One region of the Limosilactobacillus secundus genome, then DNA from elsewhere that is predicted to be linked to it. Evidence: predicted binding sites of a transcription regulator. Region 1 holds the regulator's gene; each other region holds the start of a gene.
What was found. Region 1 encodes Rex, which represses fermentation and respiration genes when NADH is low (regulators of the CRP and FNR family bind a similar motif). Its sites were predicted from a motif close to TTGTGAANTANTTCACAA; they were not measured.
Positions count from the first base shown of each region.

Region 2: a site for Rex is predicted at 1,746-1,763, ahead of LMB57_RS09655 (iron-containing alcohol dehydrogenase). Genes of this name have one in related genera too.
Region 3: a site for Rex is predicted at 5,568-5,585, ahead of LMB57_RS01295 (CidA/LrgA family protein). Genes of this name have one in related genera too.

Region 1 is NZ_JAJGUA010000032.1:43,301-51,401, reverse strand. Features, by position in the region: gene LMB57_RS04930 (ketopantoate reductase family protein) at 1-608, shown strand, start outside; gene LMB57_RS04925 (ABC-F family ATP-binding cassette domain-containing protein) at 639-2,576, opposite strand; gene LMB57_RS04920 (redox-sensing transcriptional repressor Rex) at 2,816-3,460, shown strand; gene groES (co-chaperone GroES) at 3,695-3,979, shown strand; gene groL (chaperonin GroEL) at 4,071-5,699, shown strand; gene LMB57_RS04905 (APC family permease) at 6,194-7,804, shown strand; gene LMB57_RS04900 (APC family permease) at 7,889-8,101, shown strand, end outside.
Region 2 is NZ_JAJGUA010000046.1:100,835-108,935, forward strand. Features, by position in the region: gene LMB57_RS09650 (GRP family sugar transporter) at 1-183, opposite strand, end outside; gene LMB57_RS09655 (iron-containing alcohol dehydrogenase) at 427-1,599, opposite strand; gene LMB57_RS09660 (NADPH-dependent FMN reductase) at 1,818-2,360, opposite strand; gene LMB57_RS09665 (hypothetical protein) at 2,427-2,645, opposite strand; gene rlmH (23S rRNA (pseudouridine(1915)-N(3))-methyltransferase RlmH) at 2,787-3,266, opposite strand; partial or broken gene LMB57_RS09920 (peptide ABC transporter substrate-binding protein) at 3,735-4,085, opposite strand; gene LMB57_RS09675 (phosphatidylglycerophosphatase A family protein) at 4,302-4,799, opposite strand; gene LMB57_RS09680 (S1C family serine protease) at 4,903-6,180, opposite strand; gene LMB57_RS09685 (MBL fold metallo-hydrolase) at 6,282-7,088, opposite strand; gene LMB57_RS09690 (two-component system regulatory protein YycI) at 7,106-7,948, opposite strand; gene LMB57_RS09695 (YycH family regulatory protein) at 7,961-8,101, opposite strand, start outside.
Region 3 is NZ_JAJGUA010000022.1:153,248-161,348, forward strand. Features, by position in the region: gene LMB57_RS01270 (Cof-type HAD-IIB family hydrolase) at 1-596, opposite strand, end outside; gene LMB57_RS01275 (RsmB/NOP family class I SAM-dependent RNA methyltransferase) at 740-2,107, shown strand; gene LMB57_RS01280 (SPFH domain-containing protein) at 2,126-2,992, shown strand; gene LMB57_RS01285 (sensor histidine kinase) at 2,993-4,756, shown strand; gene LMB57_RS01290 (LytR/AlgR family response regulator transcription factor) at 4,737-5,468, shown strand; gene LMB57_RS01295 (CidA/LrgA family protein) at 5,671-6,090, shown strand; gene LMB57_RS01300 (LrgB family protein) at 6,083-6,823, shown strand; gene LMB57_RS01305 (L-lactate dehydrogenase) at 6,851-7,825, shown strand; gene scrK (fructokinase ScrK) at 7,901-8,101, opposite strand, start outside.

The DNA of each region.
Region 1 (8,101 bases):
ATTTTCCTAAAGAACATGTCGTAGCCGGTACTTGTTTAATCGGGACGGTTCTTAATAAGGCGGGGGATGTGGACTTTATTGGTAAACCTGGTGCTGGTTCGATCAACCTAGCTCCCCAAGTCGGCGAACCAGATGAGCGGGTAAAACAAATTGTTGAGGACTTTACCACGGCGAATATTAATCCCCATCTTAATGATAATTTTTATGGGACCCTCCTAACAAAAGTAGTCTTCAATTCTGTTATTAATACGATCTGCACGCTTTTTGAGATTCAAATGGGGCAATTTATTGATTATGATGGTGCAGAAAAGCTTGGTAAGCAGCTAATTAATGAAGCATTCGATGTTGCAGAACGGGCTGGCATCCAGCTCTTAAGTACCCGTGAAGAGGAGTGGCAAACAATAAAGTATGTCAGTGAAGTTACCAATCCGCTTCATTACCCATCAATGTACCAAGATATGAGTAAAAATCGACCAACAGAAGTCGATTACATTAATGGGTACATTTATGACCTAGGTAAGAAGTATAACTATGAGGCATCAACTCATGACTTTTTACGTAATTTGGTTCATCTGGCAGAGAATACGCGTAAATTTCGACAAAACTAAAAGAAGAAGCGGAAAGGTCCGCTTCTTCTTTTAGTTTTCTTGATCAAATTCTTCCAGTTTTTCTGCTGCTTCTGTCCATGCAAGTTCAACTTCTTCAGATTTAGCTGACAGTTCATCAAGTTTTTTCTGGAGATCGGTTAATTTTCCAATATCCGTAGCAATCTCTGGCTGGCTCATTTGTTCTTGAATTGCAGTTTGCTTTTTTTCTAATTCTGCCATCTGTTGTTCAAGCTCATCAACTTGTCGCTGGATTTTGCGCCGAGCACGCTGCTGTTCTTTGCTTTGCTGATAAGATTGCTTGCCAGCTGGTGCTTTAGCAGTATTGTTGGGATTAGGTGAAGTGGTTTCAGGTGAACTTTCTTTTTCCTTAGCAATTAGGTAGTCATCATAATTGCCTTCGTAATGTTTAATTCCATCATGTTCCATTGCTAAGATATCGGTTGCAACCTGATTAATAAAGTAACGGTCGTGAGAAATAAAGAGAACAGTTCCGCTAAATTCGTTAATTGCATTTTCAAGAACTTCGCGACTATCAATATCTAAGTGGTTAGTAGGTTCATCAAGGATAAGAAAATTAATCGGTTTAAATGAGAGTTTAGTTAACTCCAATCGTGCCTTTTCACCACCAGATAGGTCATGAACGACTTTATAAACATCATCACCAACGAATAAGAAACTACCTAATAATGAACGAATATCTTTTTCAGGTACTTCTGGATGGTCATCCCATACTTCTTCTAAAACTGTTTTATTTGGATGTAATTGTTGCTGTTCCTGGTCGTAGTAACCGATATCGAGGTTAGCACCGAGTTTAATTGTTCCACTAATTAACGGAATTTTATGGAGAATAGATTTAAGTAAAGTTGACTTTCCGATTCCATTTGGTCCGATAATCCCAACGCGCTGTGGCTTGCGGACATTAAATGAAAGCGGCCCAGCAAGGATCTGTTCATCGTAGCCAACTTTTGCCTGCTCTACATCAAGAACTTCATTTCCACTATCTTTTTCAGAATGGAATTGGAAATGAATTGATTTATCATCAGTTTCTGGACGCTCAAGCCGCTCCATTTTTTCTAATTGCTTTCGTCGCGCCTGAGCACGTTTAGTTGTTGAAGCGCGAACAATATTTCGATTAACAAAGTCTTCTAACTTGGCAATCTTTTTTTGTTGTTGGTCATAGTGTTTCCACTCTGCTTGTAATCGTTCTTGCTTGTGTTTAACAAATTGCGTGTAGTTACCAGTATAGTGGGTGAGCGTTTTATTATCGAGATCATAAACATCGCTGACAACCCGATCTAAGAAGTAACGGTCGTGAGAGACGATAAGCAATGCGCCTTGATAACTTTTAAGATAATCTTCTAACCATGAAAGAACGTTCATGTCAAGGTGGTTAGTCGGTTCATCTAGAATCAAAAGTCCAGGTGCTTGCAGAAGAATCTTTGCTAAGGCGAGTTTAGTTTTTTGCCCTCCTGAAAGGGAATTAATTGGCGTATCATAACTATCTTCGCCAAAGCCAAATCCATGTAAAATTCCCCGCATCCGTGATTCGTATTCAAAACCACCCTGCTTTTTAAAGGCAGTTTGTAAATTATCGTATGTTGAAAGAATTTGTTGATAATTACTAGCGGCACTGTCGAGGTCGGCTAGTTGCTGTTCAAGATCATGAATTTGTGTTTCCAGTTTGTGGAGAGGAGCAAAAACGGTATCTAATTCAGTCCAAATGCTATTTTGACTATCGAGTCCTTGATTCTGAGCCAAATAACCAATTGTCAAATCTTTAACCTTCGTAATTGTTCCTTCATCTGGTTCGGTGATTCCAGCGATCATTTTTAACAAGGTCGTCTTACCAGCACCGTTACGCCCAACAAGCGCAGTACGGCCATGCTCTTGGATTTGCATGTTCATATTGTGAAATAAAACGTCCGCGCCAAATCGACGCACAACGTCATTTGTCTGTAAAAGTAACATATTGAAACCTCATTTAATTCGTTATTTAATATGGTTTTATTTTAGCAGATTTTTAATTTTAAATAAAAAGTTGAAAATATTTTTGTATTTTAGTTCACAAAAAAGGGTTTAATTGCTAGAATATACTCAGACTTAAATTTCACAAAGTAAAGATTAGTAACATTATCCTTATCAAAAACTTAGTAATTAGTTGGCAAACTAGGTTGAGAAGGGCTTATTTTAGGAGGAACAAAAGTAGAATGGCTAATAAAAAGATTCCACGCGCGACTGCGAAACGGTTGCCAATATATTTCCGGTATTTAAATGTATTGAAAGACGCAAACAAGCAACGGGTATCATCAACTGAACTTTCGGAGGCTGTGCAAGTTGATTCGGCAACGATTCGTCGTGACTTTTCATATTTTGGTGAATTAGGTAAGCGGGGATACGGTTATGACGTTGAAAGTCTATTAAAGTTTTTTAAAGGAATCTTGCACCAAGACTCATTAGTTAGTGTTGCCTTAGTCGGGGTTGGTAGTTTGGGAAGTGCCTTGTTAAACTTTAACTTCCACCAAGATACCAACTTACGGATCAGTGCGGCATTTGATACTAAACCAGAATATGCTAATACAGTCAAAAGTGGTATTCCAATTTACCCATCCGAGGATATGGTCAAGCAATTAAAAGAGCAACAGATTGACGTTGTTATTCTAACCGTTCCTGGAATCAAGGCCCAACATGTTGCAGACCAATTAGTTGAAGCTGGTGTGAAGGGAATTCTTAACTTTACTCCTGTTCGTTTATCTGTGCCTAAAAATGTTCAAGTTCAAAACATTGACTTAACAAACGAACTTCAAACATTGATTTACTTCATTAAAAATTATACTGAAGATTCAATTGAATAAATTAAGAGAGCATTGGTTTGATGAAAGCGTTCAACCAATGCTTTTTGTTTACTAAATTATTAATAAAAGTCATGGATTGTAGGTAGGATCCCTTAAGTTTTAAAAAATGGTCAAAAAAAGTCAAAGTGTTTTTGTTGCATTTTGAAGAGAACATGTTATATTTAAACATGTGATTAGCACTTGATGAACTTGAGTGCTAAAAATAAAATTTATTAACAAGATGGAGGGATTAACGTGTTAAAACCATTAGGAGATCGCGTTGTTCTAAAAGCTGAAACTGAAGAAGAAAAGACAGTTGGTGGAATTGTCCTTGCTTCCAATGTGAAGGAAAAGCCAACTACTGGAAAGGTTATTGCCGTTGGAGAAGGTCGTACTTTGGAAAACGGACAAAAGCTTGCTCCAGCTGTTAAGGAAGGCGATCGCGTATTATTTGATAAGTACGCAGGCAATGAAGTAGAATACGACGGTGAAAAGTTCTTAGTTGTTCATGCTAAAGACTTAGTAGCAATCGTTGAATAGTTAAATAAGCGAATTAAGAGCAGGAGACAGAAAGAATAAAATTCCTTCACCGTCTCTTTTAAATAAAGAATTTAATTTTGAGGTGACATAAATGGCAAAAGAAATTAAGTTTTCTGAAGATGCACGGAGCGCTATGCTCAGTGGTGTTGATAAATTAGCTGATACTGTTAAGACAACGATGGGTCCAAAGGGACGGAATGTTGTTTTGGAACAAAGCTATGGCACACCAACTATTACTAATGATGGTGTAACTATTGCTAAGAGCATTGAACTTGAAAACCAATTTGAAAATATGGGTGCAAAGTTAGTAGCCGAAGTTGCTTCAAAGACTAACGATATTGCCGGTGATGGTACTACAACTGCTACTGTTTTAACTCAAGCAATTGTTAATGCTGGTATGAAGAACGTTACCTCTGGTGCAAATCCAGTTGGTATTCGTCGTGGTATTGACAAGGCTACTGAAGTTGCTGTTGAAGCTTTGAAGAAGATGTCACACGATGTAAAGACAAAGGATGATATTGAACAAATTGCTTCTATTTCAGCCGCTAATCCAGAAGTTGGTAAGTTAATTGCTGATGCAATGGAAAAGGTTGGCCATGATGGTGTAATTACTATCGAAGATTCTCGTGGAGTTGACACTAGTGTTGACGTTGTTGAAGGAATGAGCTTTGACCGTGGTTACATGTCACAATACATGGTAACTGATAACGACAAGATGGAAGCAGACCTTGATAACCCATATATTTTGATTACTGACAAGAAGATTAGTAACATCCAAGACATTTTGCCATTACTTCAATCAGTTGTTCAAGAAGGCCGTGCTCTCTTGATCATTGCGGATGACATTACTGGTGAAGCATTACCAACCCTTGTATTGAACAAGATTCGTGGTACCTTTAATGTTGTTGCTGTTAAGGCTCCAGGCTTTGGTGACCGTCGTAAGGCTCAACTTCAAGATATTGCTGTTTTGACTGGGGGTACTGTTATTTCTGATGACCTTGGGATGAGTCTTAAGGACGCTACTGTTGATCAATTAGGTCAAGCCAACAAGGTTACAGTTACAAAGGATACTACTACTATCGTTGATGGTGCTGGTTCAAAGGAAGCTATCCAAGAACGTGTTGACCAAATTAAGCAAGAAATTGCTAAGTCAACTTCCGACTTTGACAAGGAAAAGCTTCAAGAACGTCTTGCAAAGCTTTCAGGTGGGGTTGCCGTTGTTAAGGTTGGTGCCGCAACTGAAACTGAATTGAAGGAAAAGAAGTACCGGATTGAAGATGCCTTGAACGCTACTCGTGCTGCTGTTCAAGAAGGATTTGTTCCTGGTGGTGGAACTGCTTTAATTAACGTAATTCCTGCTCTTGACAAGATTGAAGCCGATGGTGATGAATTAACTGGTATCAATATTGTTAAGGCTGCCCTTGAAGCACCAGTTCGTCAAATTGCTGAAAACGCTGGTGTTGAAGGCTCTGTTATTGTTAATGAATTAAAGAACGAAAAAGAAGGTATTGGTTACAACGCTGCAGATGGCAAGTTTGAAGATATGATCAAGGCTGGTATTGTTGACCCAACAATGGTTACCCGTTCTGCTCTTCAAAACGCTGCTTCTGTATCAGCATTGCTTCTTACTACTGAAGCAGTTGTTGCTGATAAGCCAGATCCAAATGCTAATAATCAAGGCCCTGCTGCTCCACAAGGCGGCATGGGCGGTATGATGTAATATCACCTGAATAAAATTTAATTTTGTGGGCAGAAAAGATTCTAATGTTTGATTTTCAAATATTAGGATCTTTTTTTTGTTAGAGAAAAATCAATGACGAAAAAATAAGCTATCGAATTGTTAAGCATCTCCCGTTTATACAGTAGAACAAGCAGGTAAGTATGTTCAAAAATACCGATTTGATCGCCCAGAAGAATTAGCTATGAAGAACAAGTGGGGCTGTTTTACCTTTTAACTTGGTTAATGATAAACAACATTAAGTTACCTTTATTATTGATGCTGATATCTTTAAGAATGAGGGGTTAATAGGTTGTCACTCAAACGATAATACTGCCACTGTAATTCTAGTCATAAAAGATTTGCTTCAAATAATAAAGCAGAATAGTAATCCAGTTAAGGCGATTCAACTATAAAGTTAATCTAAAAATCTTAAATTGTGGTAAAGTAAATTAGTATTAATTTTTAACCAAACTATAACTGAAAGGAACTAAGAAATGGAAAAAATGAAGTTCCAGAAGATAACGCTATTTTCTGGTGTAATGCTTGCCTTAAATTCCTTAATTGGTTCAGGATGGTTGTTTGGTGCCGGAACTGCTGCAAAGGTTGCGGGACCAGCTGCTATTTTGTCATGGATCTTGGGAGCAATAATCATTATTAGTATTGCCCTTACTTATGTTGAATTAGGCGCAATGTTTCCAGAAAGTGGAGGAATGAGTCGTTACGCTCAGTATAGCCACGGTCCGTTTTTAGGCTTTATTGCTGCATGGGCAAATTGGATTTCATTAATCACTTTAGTCCCAATGGAAGCAGTAGCCTCAGTTCAATATATGAGTTCGTGGCCGTGGGCATGGGCGAATTGGACCCACCACTTTATGAAAAACGGTAATATTACGACTCCGGGATTGTTAGTTGTATTTGGCTTCATGCTTGTTTTTACTTTGATCAATTTCTGGTCGGTAAAATTGATGACTCGCTTTACTAATTTAATATCAATTTTTAAAATTTTATTACCAACATTGACAATTGTGATGCTTATTGCGGCGGGTTTTCATCCTAGTAATTTTGGTCATAGCGTAACTACTTTTATGCCATATGGTAGTCGATCAATCTTTGAAGCAGCTGCTATTTCTGGAATTATTATGTCTTATGATGCCTTTCAAACGGTAATCAACATGGGGGGAGAAATGATTAATCCTCATAAAAATATCGTGCGAGGCGTATTGATTTCAATGATTATTACCGCTGTGATCTATGTCATGTTACAAGTTGCCTTTATTGGAGCAATTGATCCGAATTTATTAGCGCAAAAAGGATGGCATGGGATTAACTATACATCTCCATTTGCTGATATTGCGATCTTGCTGGGGATGAATTGGCTTGCAATTTTACTATATATGGATGCTTTTGTTTCACCATTTGGAACAGGGGTTGCGTTCGTGGCAACTGCTTCACGAGCATTGGCAGCAATGACTCATACCGGTCATTTGCCCCAATGGTTAGGACGGCTCGAACGGCGGTACATGATTCCGCGGTTTGCCATGGTCGTTGATCTAATTTTAGCGGTAGTAATGGTTAGCCTCTTTAGAAATTGGAGCTTGTTAGCCACTGTAATTACCGGTTCAACTTTAATTGCTTATCTTACTGGTCCCGTTACTGTGATGTCGCTTCGGAAAATGAATGCTAATTTAAAGCGGCCGTTTCATCCCCGTTTTATGTCCTGGTTGGCACCATTTGCATTTATCTTGACGAGCCTTTCAATTTATTGGACAATGTGGCCGACAACTGTTCAGGTGATTGGAGTTATCTTATTAGGCTTACCAATCTATCTTTATTATGAAGTTAAATATCGTCACGCATCAGGGCTACGTGACTTACGCAATAGTTATTGGATGCTGGCTTATCTTGTTTTTATCTCAATAGTTTCTTACATTGGAAGTGAAGGATTTGGCGGCAAGGACTGGTTGAAGTACCCATGGGATTTTGTTGTTATCATCATCTGCTCGCTAGGATTTTATCGGTGGGCTGTGGCTAGCCGGATGAAAAAAATCGATCCTGCGGCAGAAAAGGTTAATGCTAAGGTAAAGATGCCAGAAAAAGATCAATAGATATATTTGTAGGTTGCAAAATTAAAGAATAAATTGTAGTATTGTCACCTACTTAAAAAGTGTAAAAATCAAAGGAGAAATAGTATGTGGCGCTATTTGAAACGTGTTTTAATCGGGAAACCGTTAAAAACCCTTGATGAAGGGCAAACACACTTAACTAAATTTAAAGCATTAGCCATGCTTTCTTCTGACGCAATATCGTCAGTAGCATATGGACCAGAGCAAATTACAACTGTTCTGGTAACTTTATCCGCAGCAGCAATTTGGTATTCAATTCCGATTGCGGCAGTTGTGTTG
Region 2 (8,101 bases), on a different contig from region 1:
CGAGAACCAAAAAGCAGTTACACTGACGGTTGGTTTTGTTATCAAATATGCAATAATTCCCACAATTGAAGCTCCAGCACCGATTCCAAACATTTGATTAACTGGTGAACCACCAATTTTACCAGTAATTAATGGCATCGCACCCCAACCAATTGCTGGAATTAAAGCAAGTAAATATATCATTTTCTCTTTTCCTCTTATTCTCTCTTAGAATAATTTTTATTATAGTTTCAAAAGAATGCGCTTGCAAGTAACTTTGTGAAAAAAATTCAAAATATTAAGAATTAAAAGTAGACAAAAAAAGAGGGGGACAGAATTAGCTTGGCTAGTTCATAGTCCCACCTCCGTAAGGTTGGCTGGCAGTTTAATACGTAAAACAGTAAAGAGACTGAGCTGATTTCCAGCCTCTTTGTGTTTATTTAATTATTAGTAGATGCCATCGTAAGCCTTTTGATAAAGCTTTACAATATCTTCAACAGTACCCTTACGTGGGTTAGAGAAGGCATTACCATCCTTGAGGGCATTCTTAGCCATCATTTCAAAGTCTTCTGGCTTAGCACCGATTTCCTTGATTGATGATGGAATACCAACAAGCCGGCACATTTCACGCATACCGTCAATTGACTTTTGAGCTGCTTCGTAAAGGGTAAGACCAGTAGTGTCAAAGCCCATTACCTTAGCCAATTCAGCAAACCGTTCTGGACATGCGATTAAGTTATATTCTTCAACAGTGGTCAAGAGCAAGGCACAGCAAACACCATGAGGAGCATCATATTGACCACCGAGTTGGTGAGCCATTGCGTGAACATAACCTAAGTTGGCATTATTGAAGGCCATTCCGGCAAGCATTTCAGCTTCAACCATCTTAGTCCGTGCTTCAATATTGTGACCATTAGCAACTACTTCTGGTAAAGCAGTTTGAATTAATTGAATAGCTTCTTTACATTGACTATCAGTAATTGGGTTATGGTCAACAGAAACGTATGGTTCAATAGCTTGAACAAACGCGTCACAACCAGTAGCAGCAGTAATGTTCTTTGGAATATCAAGCATCAACATTGGATCGTTGAATGATACCAATGGAATGTTACGCCATGAAACAACAACAAACTTCAAATGAGTCTTTTCGTTAGTAATAACAGCGTGACGAGTCAATTCAGACCCAGTTCCGGCAGTAGTATTAACAGCCATCAATGGCGGAAGTGGATTCTTCAGTGTTTCAATTCCAGCAAGCTTGGAAATATCATCACCGTTAGTCAAAACAATACCGATACCCTTACCACAGTCGTGAGCAGACCCCCCACCAACAGTGATAATTGAGTCACAGTTTTCATCTTGGTACATCTTTTTACCAGCTTGAACGTTCCGGATCTTAGGGTTAGGTTCAGCGCCAGTAAATACGGCATAGTCAACGCCAGCCTTTTCCAATGAAGCAATGGTTTGCTTTACGGGACCATTGTCGATCTTGGACAAACCTTCAGTAGTAACAATCAATGGTTTGTGCATATTGAGCATCTTTGCACGATCACCAATCTTGGCAATAACACCAGGACCAAAGAAGTTAACACTTGGCATTAAGAAATCAAATTGTCTATTCATTAAAAATACCCTCCTCATGGCATTTGAATACGATTCCATTATCATGCAAGCGTTTTATTTTTGCAATAGAAAGATTTTGATTTTTTATTCATTATCGCCCAATTTGTAATAATAATTTTGCCTAATCTGCTACAATATCACGATGTTTGTCATAATATTCACAAATTGAACCAATTTTATATTAATGTCCCACAATAATTTGCTACTTTAATCACAAACTACTTTAACTCATTTTCAAAAGCAGTCATTAATAACGCTGCTTGCGTATTATACGTATTTAACTTCCGATCAGCAGTCGCAGTTGAATCATCTGGCAACAAGTTAATTTGTAAATCAACAGGAAGAGCCGCCATCTTTAAGCCAGTTACGACTAATTTCATTGCAATTTGTGCTTGCGAGCCACCATGTCCACCAAATGTTACTAAACTAATCGGTTTTCCTTGCCATTCTTTTCCTAAGTAATCAATAGCATTTTTCAAAACTGCTGGATAGCCCCAATTGTATTGCGGGAAAACAAACACAAAACCATCATAGCTTTGCACTAATTCACTCCATTTACGCGTTTTTTCATGAACATATAAGCCTAAATAAGGAATTTTAGGTTCATCCATCATCGGTAAATTAACTTCTTTTAGGTCAATGATATCAAATTGCACCTTTGTACTTTTCTTTAATTGAACTTTTAACCAGTTTGCTACTTGCATGCTCCGCCGATTTGGACGAACGCTGCCGACAATAATCCCAACTTTTTTCATTATCATTGCCTCCTTTAATATCTTCATTTTAATAACTTTTTTGAAAAGTTAAAAGAAAAACGAGAACCTGAGCTAATCCCAGTATCCTCGTTTCTTATGATACAATGACCAATCAATTTTATATTTCGGTCGCTTGACCTGCCACCAAGTTCGTAACTGCTTTGTCCGAAACTGGTAACGTTCAAATTCATCATGCTCAATTCTTTTTTCCTTAGGCAATGTTAGCCGTGCTTCATTAACTATTCTTGCACTTACTTTTCCTTGCATCACTAAAATGCATAATCCTGCCATTACCCCTAAAAGAATTACTTGATAACCTCGTATACCTATCTTAAATCAAATCCTTCATTCTTATGCCATCACATTTCATATTAATACTATACCATCGTTAACGACAATAAATAATAATCTAAACAAAACTCAAGAAATTCTTTATTTATGATATGGAAGGCCATTGATGATGGTAAAAGCACGATAAATTTGCTCACTTAAAACTAAACGCATTAATTGATGAGGCAAAGTAAAACGTCCAAACGAGATTTGGGCATCTGCCCGTTTTAATACTGCTGGACTTAAGCCTAATGAGCCCCCAATCACAAAAGTAATATCACTGTGGCCATAAGTTGTTAATTTATTGATCTCTTTTGCAAACTCTTCAGAAGAACGTTCTTTGCCTTTAATCGCCAAAGCATATACATATTCACGATCTTTAATTTTATCAAGAATCCGTTCTCCTTCCTTTGCCATTACTTCATCCATTTCTGCTTGGCTTAAAGATTCAGGAGCTTTTTCATCAGGAACCTCAACGATTTCAAACTTACAATAACGTCCAAGTCGCTTAGCATATTCAGCAATTCCTGCTTTAAAATACTTTTCTTTTAACTTACCCACACCAATAATTTTTATATTCAAGATATCCACTACCTTCCACAGTTTATCCACAAAGTTATCCACAAGCTAGTGTTGATTTTTTATTTTTTCCCGAATGTTCGGTTAATTTTTTGTTAAAAAAGCGTTTTCTTAAAAATTACTTATCCACAGTTATCTACAGGAACAATTGTTCAGCAAGCATTCCGTTATCTCTTGTACCCGTAAGCATTGTCGATGAACTTATACAAAGAATTCCACTTATCCACAAATGCGCATTCAACTTGTGGATAAGTTTTGAACAACAAATTTTATTAATATACCGACATTTATAAAATTAATTTAAATTTACTGTTAGTTATCCACTGACTTATCCACAAGCGATTTCACATTATTATTTTAACGTATTTCTAACTATTTACAACACAATCTGTGGTAAATATACAACGGAATGTTACCTAGCGAATGTTATCTTCTTTATTTTTTCTTATTATTCGGAATTTTCCCACTATCTTACTTAAAGACTATTCCGTGGTGTTCTGCTTCTCGTTGAAAATTTGCTGGAACTTTTATTCCTAACTTACGTGCCTGCTAATTAAGAACCGGTTTCCCATGATGGTAATTATTAACTGCCATTTTTCCTTGTTCGTATTGGCTAAGACTAATCGAAGCTACTCCACCATTTTTTACTATTGTATCAGCACTAGGGAAGCCACATTTTTTACTAATACTCCCATTGATCCGGCAATTGGATTGTCACTAGGAACAATGACCGCATCTACTTTACTCAACATTGTTTGGTACTGACTTCCAGAAAAGAGAGCTCGATGTGCAAATTACTCTCAGGGTCTTAATGTTTGGTATAACTAAGCTAGCACCAAGATGAACCCTTAAAATCCTAAAATAACCACCAATCACAACAATTTCAATAATATAGCCCATAATTCGTTTCACCCCTATCTCCACGTTTTGGCACTCCCATTATTTATCCAGCGAAATAAAAAAGGCCCGTACGTGAAATCCGTACAGGCCCTTATTTGTACATGATAAAGCATTTAAAAGTTAATGAGGTTATTTTAATCAAGCGTACTGGTGGGCAATCTTTCCACAAACAGCCGCTACAATCGCCGCAAGAATATCATCAATAAATGTATTTACATGAACCTTATCATGGTCAAATTTGGCAATAATCCCACTCTTAACCCGGTCAAAGTAACCAAAGTTTGTCGTCCCAATCGTTCCATAAATATTAGCAATTTGTAAAGCTAGGGTTTCGTCTACCCCAAACACCCCAGCATCATTTCTTATAATTCCTGCAAGGGGTTCATCTACTTTTCCTTCTTCGGTTAACCGATCAAGTTCAAGTGCTACCATTGCACTATTTAATAATTCACGTTTATGCATCGTATCAATCAAAAATTTCTGACATTCTTCCATTGTTAGGTCCGGTTCAAAGCCCTTTTGTGTCTCATACACAATCTTCGCAAGTTCTTCTAAGTTTACTCCGCGTTCTTCTAAACGATGTACTACAAATTCATATGCCTTTGTATCTGGGTATTTAAACTGTGGATTATTCATTTTACCCACCATCCTTTATATTGATAACTAATATTATACCCCTTTTAGTTAAGAAGCTTTTAATGAAAAAAGATCAGGAATGTCCATCCCCAATCTTAATTCATTAATTATTATCTTGTTGCGAGTCATCAGTTGACGTTGTATCAGCACTCTTTGTTAGATGCAAAGTTGCGGTATGCTGTTGACCATCACGGTAGTAAGTAACTTTAGCGTTTTGTCCAACCTTGTATTTATATAAGGCCGCCTTTAATGAACCCGCATCTGTAACTTGAGTATCACCAAGCTTTGTAATGACATCATACTTTTTCAATCCCGCAGTATCAGCAACTGAACCACTATTCACATCCATAATCACTACCCCTTTGCTTACGCTTGTTGGTAGTTTTAAGACTGATTGCTGTTGATCAGAAGTAACATTACTAAGATCCACCATACTAATTCCGAGTGATGGACGAGTTATTTTACCATTCTTAATTAACTGGTTAATAATTGTCACAACTTCATTACTTGGAATAGCGAAACCAATTCCTTCAACTGAAGAGCCTTGTGTATCAGAAGCTAGTTTCATTGAATTAATTCCGATAACTTGACCTGCCATGTTAATTAATGGACCACCTGAATTACCGGAGTTAATAGCGGCATCTGTTTGGATAACCGATGTCAAAGTTCCATCAGTGCCGGCTTTTAATGTCCGGTCTTTTGCAGAAATAATTCCTTTTGTTACTGTATTAGCATATTCACTTCCCATTGGTGAACCAATTGCTAGCACATCCTGACCAGGAACAATCGAATTAGAGTTACCAAAGGATGCAACTGTCTTAACATTTGTAGCGTTAATCTTCAATACAGCTAAGTCAGTTGCAGAATCAGCACCAACTAAATCAGCATTAACTTTTTTACCGTTACTTAAAATTACTTGGAGCGCGTTTGAACCTTTGACAACGTGGTTATTAGTAACAACATAAGCCGAATTTCCACTCTTCTTGTAAATAACTCCTGACCCTTCACTAGCTGTTTCTAATTTATTATCGCTAGAAGAATCACTGTTGCTTCCATTACTACTGTTGCCATAACCAAAAATGCCTAGTCTCCCACTTGATTGCTGAACTTTTTGTTTATTAATAACACTAACAACAGCTCCTTGAACGGACTTATAAGCTTGAGATGCTTCCCCGTTTAAATCTGCCTTATTCTTATTAACCTTCGTGCCACCAGATTTATTAGATCCAGCTGGAACCCGTGTACTCGTCACTTCTTCATGATGTTGTATCAGGTTATTAATTCCTAAGGCGATTCCACCACCAATAAGCCCAGCAAATAAGCCGACAATAATTACGCCTAGCCACAAACGATCTTTAAAAGCTTGTTTTATCCTATTCATCAATTAAACCCTCCACTAAGTTAAAGAATTACTATCTTCAAATTACAATTTAAATATGAAAAATCATTGAATAAAGTCGATAGAAACCATGATCTCTTTTATTATAACGTCATTAACTGGCTTGGTTCTTCTGGTTCAGCATCTTGCAATTTAAAATCATGATCAACCCCAAAGTCATGCTGCTCCATCAAACTTGCAACCGTTAAGTGGGCTAGTGAACGCATATTGTTATGTTGACTACGGTGACCAAGAAAAATCTCTTTAGTTCGCCGACCAACAACACTCATCAATGCATCAGCACCTTCTTCATTGGAAAGGTGCCCCTCATCCCCTAATATTCGTTGCTTTAATGGCCATGAATAAGGACCCATCCGCAACATTTCTGTATCATGATTGCATTCCATTACATAGGCATCTGCATTTCGGATGGTTCCCGCAACTCGATCAGAAACATAACCAGTATCCGTAATAATACAGAAGGTCTTATTATTGTGGTGAACTTGGTAAAATTGCGGTTGTGCAGCATCATGGGATACCGCAAAACTTTCAATATCCATGTCTCCCAAATCCTTAACAGTATTTGGTGCAATAATATGCTTTTGTGCTAATGGGATTTTACCAACTTTATCGGCCATTGCCTGCCAGGTACCCTCATTGGCATACACATCCATTCCATAACGGCGTGCCAAGACACCCACACCATGCGTATGATCACTGTGTTCATGCGTTACAAAAATTGCATCGATGTCTTTTAATGATCGATCAATCTTCTTCATTAAATTTTCAATCCGCTTCCCACTTAAACCAGCATCAATTAAGATCCGGTGGTTGTGCGTTTCCAAATAAGTTACATTCCCAGTACTCCCACTCGCAAGTACACTATAACGTAATGGATCCGTTTCTGTCACTTAAAGTTCCTCCTCAATTACTTATTATTTAACGAGTTCGTATTCACACTATCTGGCGTTTCCTTCATAACTGTACTATTGAATGCGTTAACTTGTAATTGTTGAATTGCTCCTGAATTTTTAGTTTTGATTTCAACAGTCCACGTTGGCACATAGACCGCTTTATCATCAGTAGTAGTGTTAAGGAGCTTAGAATAACTGAGCACCGACCACCTAATGCGGGAATTATTAGGAATCTGGTTATGTTTATATAACCAAGTAATTGCTCGGCGCTGACTAATCGTATTTGACCGTTGCCGGAGGATTTCAACATCTTGCAAGTAAGTCTGCGTATAGCCTGTTATCTCATGGTTAGAGTTGATCCGAAAACGAATTTGCCCATCATTTGAAAATAGCGGCTTTCCTTCTAGCATTTGCGTATAAACAAGGGTATTTTTGTCAGATAATTCCTTGTTATAACGATAATGATTTCCCAAACTTACCATCTTTTTATTTTTTAGCAGCTGGTCGACACGCCGAATATCATTATTTTTAGTTGTCTTAATTGGCTTATCGAACTCACTAGTCAATGTTCCTGAAGAAAGGCGAAAATTTTGATTACGTAATTTCCCGGTTTCTTGCTCTAAGACTCCGCCATCCGATGATTTTTTTCCAGCAATATAATATCCGGTTTGTTGCTTGTTAGAAAGCTCGCCATAACTAATCGAGTCACTACGCATTTCTTTTAACACTGTTGATTGTCGATTTTGCTGACCATTAGAAACTGTAAATCTAGTTTCTAAAATTAATGAACTTCCAACAAAGATATCAAAAAGCAAAAAGGCAAGGATAAAGATCCATTGAATACGTTTAAAATTCATTCTTTAACCCTCCTACTTTTCTAACTCAGTATATTCAACCCAGTGGCCGCGATACTTAATGAAATATGTTGGCACTAACTTTACAACATGGCTATCTTTATCAGTTTTCCAAACATACCCGACACGTAAGTCCTTGATATCATGCATTCGGTT
Region 3 (8,101 bases), on a different contig from region 1:
AACATCCCTGATTCTTTATGAGTGCCACGATGGATCAGTTCTAAGATGTTATAAGAGCCCCCCCATACTCGTGGTTCAACGAAATCGCCGTATTTTTCATTAACTGCCTTAATGATTTCTTCTTGGTGTTCTGGTTCATATTGGATTGTCATTGCGATTGGATTGCCTGTTAAGTTAGTCGCGGTTAGGATTTGATCATCGCGCAATTTGTTTGGTAAGAATTCAGGTAAATCATTACTAGCTTGATTAGCCCATACATGATGTTTATTTTCAACGGTAATTGTTTTAATTCCTAGTTCTTTCCGATGGGCTAGGAGATCGAGGGCTAACTCTCGTGTTAATTCAACATCGTATTCTTTATCCCAGTGCTCATGAGGTATATGTGTCAAGGCCCCATTAAAGTTTACCATCGGGGTCTTGATCCCAATTTCATCGTAAATATGTTTGGCAATCCGGTAAGGGCGCCCAGTAATGATACTGACAATATGTCCGTCTCGGGCAAGGGCACGTAAAGTTGTAATTGTCTCATTTGTTAATTTTGATTGATTATTTAATGTTGTGCCATCAAGATCAAGCGCAATCAAGTGTTGATCCATTACCATCTCACTTCTCTTTCCATAAAAAATTCAATTATAATATTGTAAACAAAAACTTAACCTTTTGCCAAGTATTTTGACTTAAAAAGACTAAAAAATACGTTACAATAAAGATATTACGATAAAGAGGAGCGAAAAATAACGTGCAATTACCAAATGAATTTGTCACGAAATACAAAAAACTAATGGGAGCAGAGGCCGATGAGTTTTTATCAGCACTTGCCCAGTCAAGTTATAGTGGTTTTCGCGAGAATCCATTAAAGAACGGACAGCCGGTTGCAACAATTGAAAAAGCCACGGGGAAAGTACCGTATGTGCCGACAGGATATTATGGTCAAGTGAATGGAAAATCGTTAGACCATGTTACTGGATGGGTATATAGTCAAGAGCCGTCAGCAATGTTTGTAGGAGAAGTGGTTAATCCACAAGCTGGAGAACGAGTGCTAGACTTGTGTGCAGCTCCGGGAGGCAAAACAACGCATCTGGTTGCTAAAATGAATAACCAGGGATTACTAGTTGCTAATGAAATTTTCCCTAAACGGGCGAAAATTTTGGCTGAAAACCTGGAACGATGGGGAGCAAAAAATGCAGTTGTTACTAGTGAGAGTCCCGCAGATTTAGAAAAACAATTTCCTCAATATTTTGACCGGATTCTTGTTGACGCGCCTTGTTCTGGAGAAGGAATGTTTAGAAAAGAGCCTGCCGGAATTGAATATTGGTCACCAGAATACCCTGCTGAGTGTGCTAACCGCCAGCAAAAGATCCTCGCATCCGCAATGAAAATGCTAAAGCCAGGAGGAACATTAGTATATTCGACCTGTACTTTTGCGCCAGAAGAGGATGAACAAAATATCTCATGGCTGCTCAATAGCTATCCAGACTTGAAGCTTATCCCAATCAAAAAGGCAGCCGGAATGGATGATGGCCGTCCGGAATGGGCTGATGGCAATGAAGAATTGAAAAAGACAGTTCGCCTATTTCCGCACCATCTTAAGGGGGAGGGGCATTTCATTGCTAAGTTAGTAAATGGTGAGCCAGAGTCAACTGATAAAAAGCGCAAAAAGAAGAATAAGCGGAAAAAGCAATCGATTGTTAAACCGGACAAAGAACAGGTCAAACTCTTTAACCAGTTTGTTACAGGCGTCTTCCCAGACTATCAACCACACCAATTGATTTTATTTGGTGACCAGCTCTATGATTTGCCATTAGAAGAGGCCAAGATCGAGGGACTAAATGTCCTTCGGCCTGGACTTCACCTCGGCACTTTTAAGAAAAATCGATTTGAACCAGCGTTGGCATGGGCGCTTGCCAGCTTACCACAGGAGGCAAACCGGGTTATTGAACTAAGCCAGGAACAGTGGCACCAATATGTCCATGGGGATGTAATCAATATTGATGCTGACCTTCCGAATGGTTGGTACTTATTAGTATGTGATGAGCATCCTACTGGTTTTGGAAAGTTAGTAGGCAAAACAATCAAAAACTTTTATCCCAAGGGGTTACGTTTTTAAATTAGGAGGATTATCGAGATGAAGGAAAAAGCAGCCTTTCACGTTAACGGCTACCTCGGTTTACTCGGAGCGATAATTATCGGTTTGATTAGTTTGTGGCTGATATTTGTTGGTTTTACGGGTAATTTTCCAGTGGTTTTGACAATTGGCATTATTTTATTCTTAATTGTGATTCTTTTTAGTACATCATTGACAATTATTCAGCCAAATGAAGCCAAAGTTTTAACTTTTTTTGGTAATTATATCGGGACTATTCGTGATGCGGGTTTATTTATGACGGTACCATTTACAAATAAGGAGACTGTTTCTCTTCGTGTCTGCAATTTTAATAGTCAGATTTTAAAGGTCAATGATTCAAAAGGTAATCCAGTCGAAATTGCGGCCGTAATTGTCTATAAAGTTGTCGATACCGCAAAAGCGCTCTTTTCGGTTGATGATTATGAGCAATTTGTTCAAATTCAAAGTGAGTCTGCGGTTCGTCATGTTGCTAGTGAATATCCATATGATAGTTTTGAAGATCAAGATGCAATTACCCTTCGCGGGAATCCAACCGAAGTATCAGAACGTTTAACTGCTGAACTGCAAGAACGGTTAAATGTAGCGGGGGTCAAAGTTATTGAAACACGGTTAACCCACTTAGCCTACGCAACTGAAATAGCGAGTGCCATGCTGCAAAAGCAACAGTCATCGGCAATCCTGTCAGCGCGAAAGATAATCGTTGAAGGAGCTGTTTCAATTACTGAAGAAGCAATTGAACGACTAAGCAAGGAAGCTAACCTTGATTTAACAGATGAGCAACGTTTGCAAATCATCAATAATATTATGGTAGCAATTATTAGTGAACGGGGAACGCAACCAGTAATAAATACAGGGACACAAGGATAAATGATATATTTAACAATTTTAATGGCTGAGCGCGTTGGTTTAATTATTATTCTAGCGTTTTTGCTAGTTAGTGTACCCCTATTTCGCCGCCTGTTATTTAATCAAACCATTAGTGCCAAAATTCAGCTAACGATTCTTTTTTCTATTTTTGCTATTATGGCTAATATGACTGGAATAGAGATCGATGCGAATAACCAGTTGCATAACAAAATTATTCTTACGGCCATTTCAACAAATGACTCGATTGTCAATGCCCGAATTTTAGCTGTTTCAGTTGCTGGAATTATCGGTGGGCCATGGGTTGGTAGTCTAGTAGGGTTAGTAGCAGGGGTTCATCGGATTATTCAAGGTGCGCCCCTGCAAGGTTGGTTTTATGTGCCTAGTTCAGTTTTGATTGGTGCGCTTTCTGGTTTTTTGTATCATGATCGAAAAAGTTATTTTAAGGTAATGACGCCGTGGCATGGTTTTATTGTAGGGATTTTGATGGAAAGTATTCAAATGCTTTTTATCTTACTGTTCAGTCCCACGGGATGGGTTTTAGTTAAATATATTGCCCTGCCAATGATCTTGGTTAATTCGCTGGGGACATCGATTTTCTTATCAATCATTTCAATGTACCTTCACCAAGAGGAAGAACTGCGCGCTATGCAAACTCATTCTGTCTTGCAATTAACAAATGAAACCTTGCCTTATTTTCGTCAAGGATTAAATAAAAGCTCAGCACAACAAGTAGTCAAAATTATTAAAAAATATACTAATTTTGATGCAGTGAGTATCACTGACAGACAAAGAATACTTGCACATATTGGAGCTGGTGATGATCATCATATCCCAGGAAATAGACTAGAAACTTCTTTATCTAGTAATGTGATCAAAACGGGCCAAATAAAGGTCGCAAATAACAGTAAAATGATTGGTTGTATCGATCCCAATTGTCCTCTAGAAGCAGCGATTGTTGCCCCTCTGCGAATTGGGAATGAAGTTATCGGAACATTAAAAATGTACTATACTGATCAATGGCATTTAACACCGGTTGAAATTCAGCTAGCAATCGGTCTGTGTGAGATTTTTGCGAACCAAATTGCATTGGGTGAAGCAGAAGTACAGGCGCAATTAGTTCGAGATGCTAAGATAAAAGCTTTACAAGCCCAAATAAATCCGCATTTCTTTTTTAATGCTATTAATACAATTAGTGCAATTTTACGCCGGGATCAAGAAAAAGCGCGTGAACTTCTCCTTCAACTTAGTAATTATTTCCGGGCTAACTTAATTGGGGCCCGGGAGACCGAAATTACTTTAGGACAAGAGCGAACGCAAGTCGATGCATACCTTGAACTGGAACAAACTAGATTTCCACATAAATATAACATCACCTTTGATCAACAAGTCGAAAATGATGTTTACCTGCCGCCATTTACAATTCAAGTATTAGTTGAAAATGCGCTTAAACATGCTTTCGGAGCACGTAAAGACCATAATAATGTTCAGATAACAATAAAGCAGCTGGAAGCACGGTTGGAAATTCAAGTGGCTGATAATGGGGAAGGGATTGCACCGGAACTTCTTCCTAAACTTGGAAAAGAACCATTGACATCTTCAAAGGGGAGTGGAAATGCGCTATATAATTTGAATCAGCGCTTAATTGGTCTATATGATCAGCATAGTGCCCTTCAAATTACAAGTAGTAATAAAGGAACAAAGATCAAAATTTCTTTACCATATCACACTAAGGAAGGTGCAGACAATGAAAGTCTTAATCGTTGATGATGAACCGCTTGCTCGTGAAGAACTTCATTACTTAATTCAGGGAAATAGTGAAGTTACAGAAATACTTGAAGCAGATGGCATTTTTATGGCAGAGGAACAAGTAAAACATGAACACCCAGATATGGTTTTCTTAGATATAAAGTTATCTGATGGAAATGGAATGGCGTTAGCTGAAAAAATAAAATCATTTGCTGATAGTCCTCATATTGTCTTTGCGACTGCTTATGATTCCTATGCGTTAGATGCCTTTGAAGCAGATGCAGTTGACTATATTTTGAAGCCATTTTCTGCTAAAAGGGTCAACGAAGCAATTATGCGTGTCGCCAAATTAATTCCGCCAGATGATGTCGCTGCCAAAACCAAGATGGAATTAAGGCAGAATCCTCGAATTTCGATTCAAAACGACGAGCGAACGATCATTTTACAGAAAAAACAAATACTTTACGTACAGGCACAACAAGGATTTGTTTATATCTGGACTTTTAATAAGCATAAAATCATTAGTCGACAGACGCTCACTAATATTTATGACCAATTAAAATCTCCAGAATTTTTACAGATCCATCGTAGTTTTATTGTTAATTTGAATGGCGTAACAGAGCTTCAGCCTAGTTTCAATCATACTTATGAGCTGACATTAATCGATGGTAGTAAATTACCAGTAAGTCGATCATATGTTAACACAACCAAAAAAGCATTAGGTTTATAAAAAGGATTAGTGAATTGTTTATCTTTTCACCAATCCTTTTTTGCGTAAGGCATTTTAAGCTAACTGGAGGGCATTTTAACGCAAATTTAGGTTATTTAATAGTGAAAACGAATACAAATTAAGAAAAATTAGTAAAATAGATTGTGATAAATGGTATTAACGTTAATGCTTAAACATATTTATCATGTTTAGGAGGATTATTATGAAGAAAGAAGAAAAGAAGAAGGAAGCGCCCATTTTAGTTCAAATGGGAATCTTTGCTGCAATTTTATTCGTATCACAATTAATCTCTAATCTTTTTCCTAAGAGTTTCGTTGTTCCTACCCCATTAATTGGAATGATTTTATTATATATTTTATTAGCTTGCCATATTGTTAAGTTGGAACAAGTTGAAAAGTTCGGAGATTTCATGATTAGTTTAATCGCCTTTCTGTTTGTCCCATCAGGAATTCAGCTTGCTGGGAGCCTTGGTTTAATGAAAAAAGAAGGGCTACAAGATGTAATTGTTATTATTATTTCGACAATTATTTTATTAGCAGTAATTGCTTATGTTGGAGCATTCTTTATTGGGTTACATCATAAATTGTTCAAGACTAACAAGGGGGAAACTGATAATGACTAATGTATTTATTACAAATCTGGCGTTACCTTTTACCGGGGTATTTATTTCGTTGCTGGTCTATTTAATTGGGATGTGGCTTTTCAAAATTAGTAATGGCTTCTTCCTCTTCACCCCATTGTTAGTAGGGATGGTATTAGGAATTGTAATTTTGGCAATCTGGGCCAAGGTCGCTAATTCAACGACCGCAATAGTTTATAAAAAATTTTACCAGCCAGGCGGAAATTTGATTTTTTGGTTCTTGAACCCAGCAACAATGGCATTTGCGATTCCGCTTTATCGCCGGAATGATGTTTTTAAGAAATATTGGGTCGATGTAATTCTCACATTATTTGTAGGTGGATTCATTTCATTATTTTTGATTCAAGGAACAGCTAAATTATTTGCTCTTTCCCGTGTTTCAACCGCCGCTATGCTTCCTCAAGCAGCTACTACCGCTGTTGCGATGCCAATTGCAAAGGGAATCGGTGGTGATCCCGCGGTAACAGCGATGGCATGTATCTTAAATGCAGTTATTATTTATGCCCTTGCCGAATTCCTGATTAAGGTCTTTAGGTTAAAGAAAATCTCAAAGGTTGGGACTGGTCTTGGTCTTGGATCCGCTGGTCACACTGTTGGATCTGCTAAGGCGGTTCAACTAGGTTCAATTCAAGGAGCAATGGCCGCAGTGGCAGTTGTTATCGTTTCGTTAGCAATGGACATTTTGGTTCCTATTTATGCTCATCTTTTTATGTAAATTTTAATTAGGGAGAGAAAAAGAAGTATGGCGACAGAAGAACATCAAAAGGTTGTTTTAATTGGTGATGGAGTTGTGGGGTCCGCTTATGCTTTTAGCGTGATCCAGCAAGGTTTAGCTGAGGAATTAGTTATTATAAATAAGAGTAATGAGCGAAGCGTTGGGGATGCACTGGATTTGGAAGACGCAACGCCATTTACTGCCCCAGTAAAGGTTAAGGCTGGTAGCTATCAAGATTGTAAAGACGCTGATATTGTTACTATTTGTGCAGGTGCTGCGCAAAAGCCAGGTGAAACACGGCTTAAATTAGTTGAACGTAACTTAAAGATTATGAAGGAAATCGTTCAAGAAGTAGTTAATACCGGTTTTAATGGAATTTTCTTAATTGCTGCCAACCCAGTCGATATCTTGACATATGCTGTTCAAAAAATTTCTGGCTTTCCAGCACATAAAGTTATTGGATCGGGAACTTCTCTTGATTCAGCACGCTTAAGAGTAGCGATTGGTAAAAAGTTAGCTATTGATCCCCGAGATGTTCATGTTGATATGTTAGCGGAGCATGGGGATTCAGAATTTGCTGCTTATTCTTGTGGGACAATCGGTGGAACGCCTTTAATGGATTATGTTTTAGCTAATGGGCTAACAAAGCAAGAATTGTTAAAACTAGAAGAACAAGTACGTAATAAGGCTTATGAGATTATTAACCGGAAAGGCGCAACATACTATGGAGTAGCGACTGCTTTGGCAAGAATAACAAAAGCAATTTTGTATGACCAAAATACAGTATTACCCGTAAGTGCATATTTAGATGGTGAATATGGAGAAAAGGATATTTACCTCGGGACACCGGCTGTAATTGATAAAGACGGTATTCAAAGGGTAGTAGAATTACCATTAGATTCGCGTGAACAAGAGGCTTTAATTAATTCAGCATCAGTTTTGCGTGAAACGACAGCAAATGGAATGACTAAAGCGGGTCTATTGAACTATCTTTGGAAATAAATAAAAATGACTAAGATTGAGGAGCAATATTTTCCTCAGTCTTAGTCATTTTTGCATTATAGTGACCAACGACGGTTATTTATTTGTTTCGATTAGGTGCTTAGCCAATGCAAAGTTACCGAGAGTAGCAGAGCCATTTCCTGGAATGGAAGGATTAACAATGTATTCATCAAGCGATCCAACCGGAAGATAATCGTTCCATAACATTGCAAATTGCTTCCGAACCCGTTCAAGAAAGGCTGGGCGCGAAACGCTTCCACCGAAAATAATTTTTTG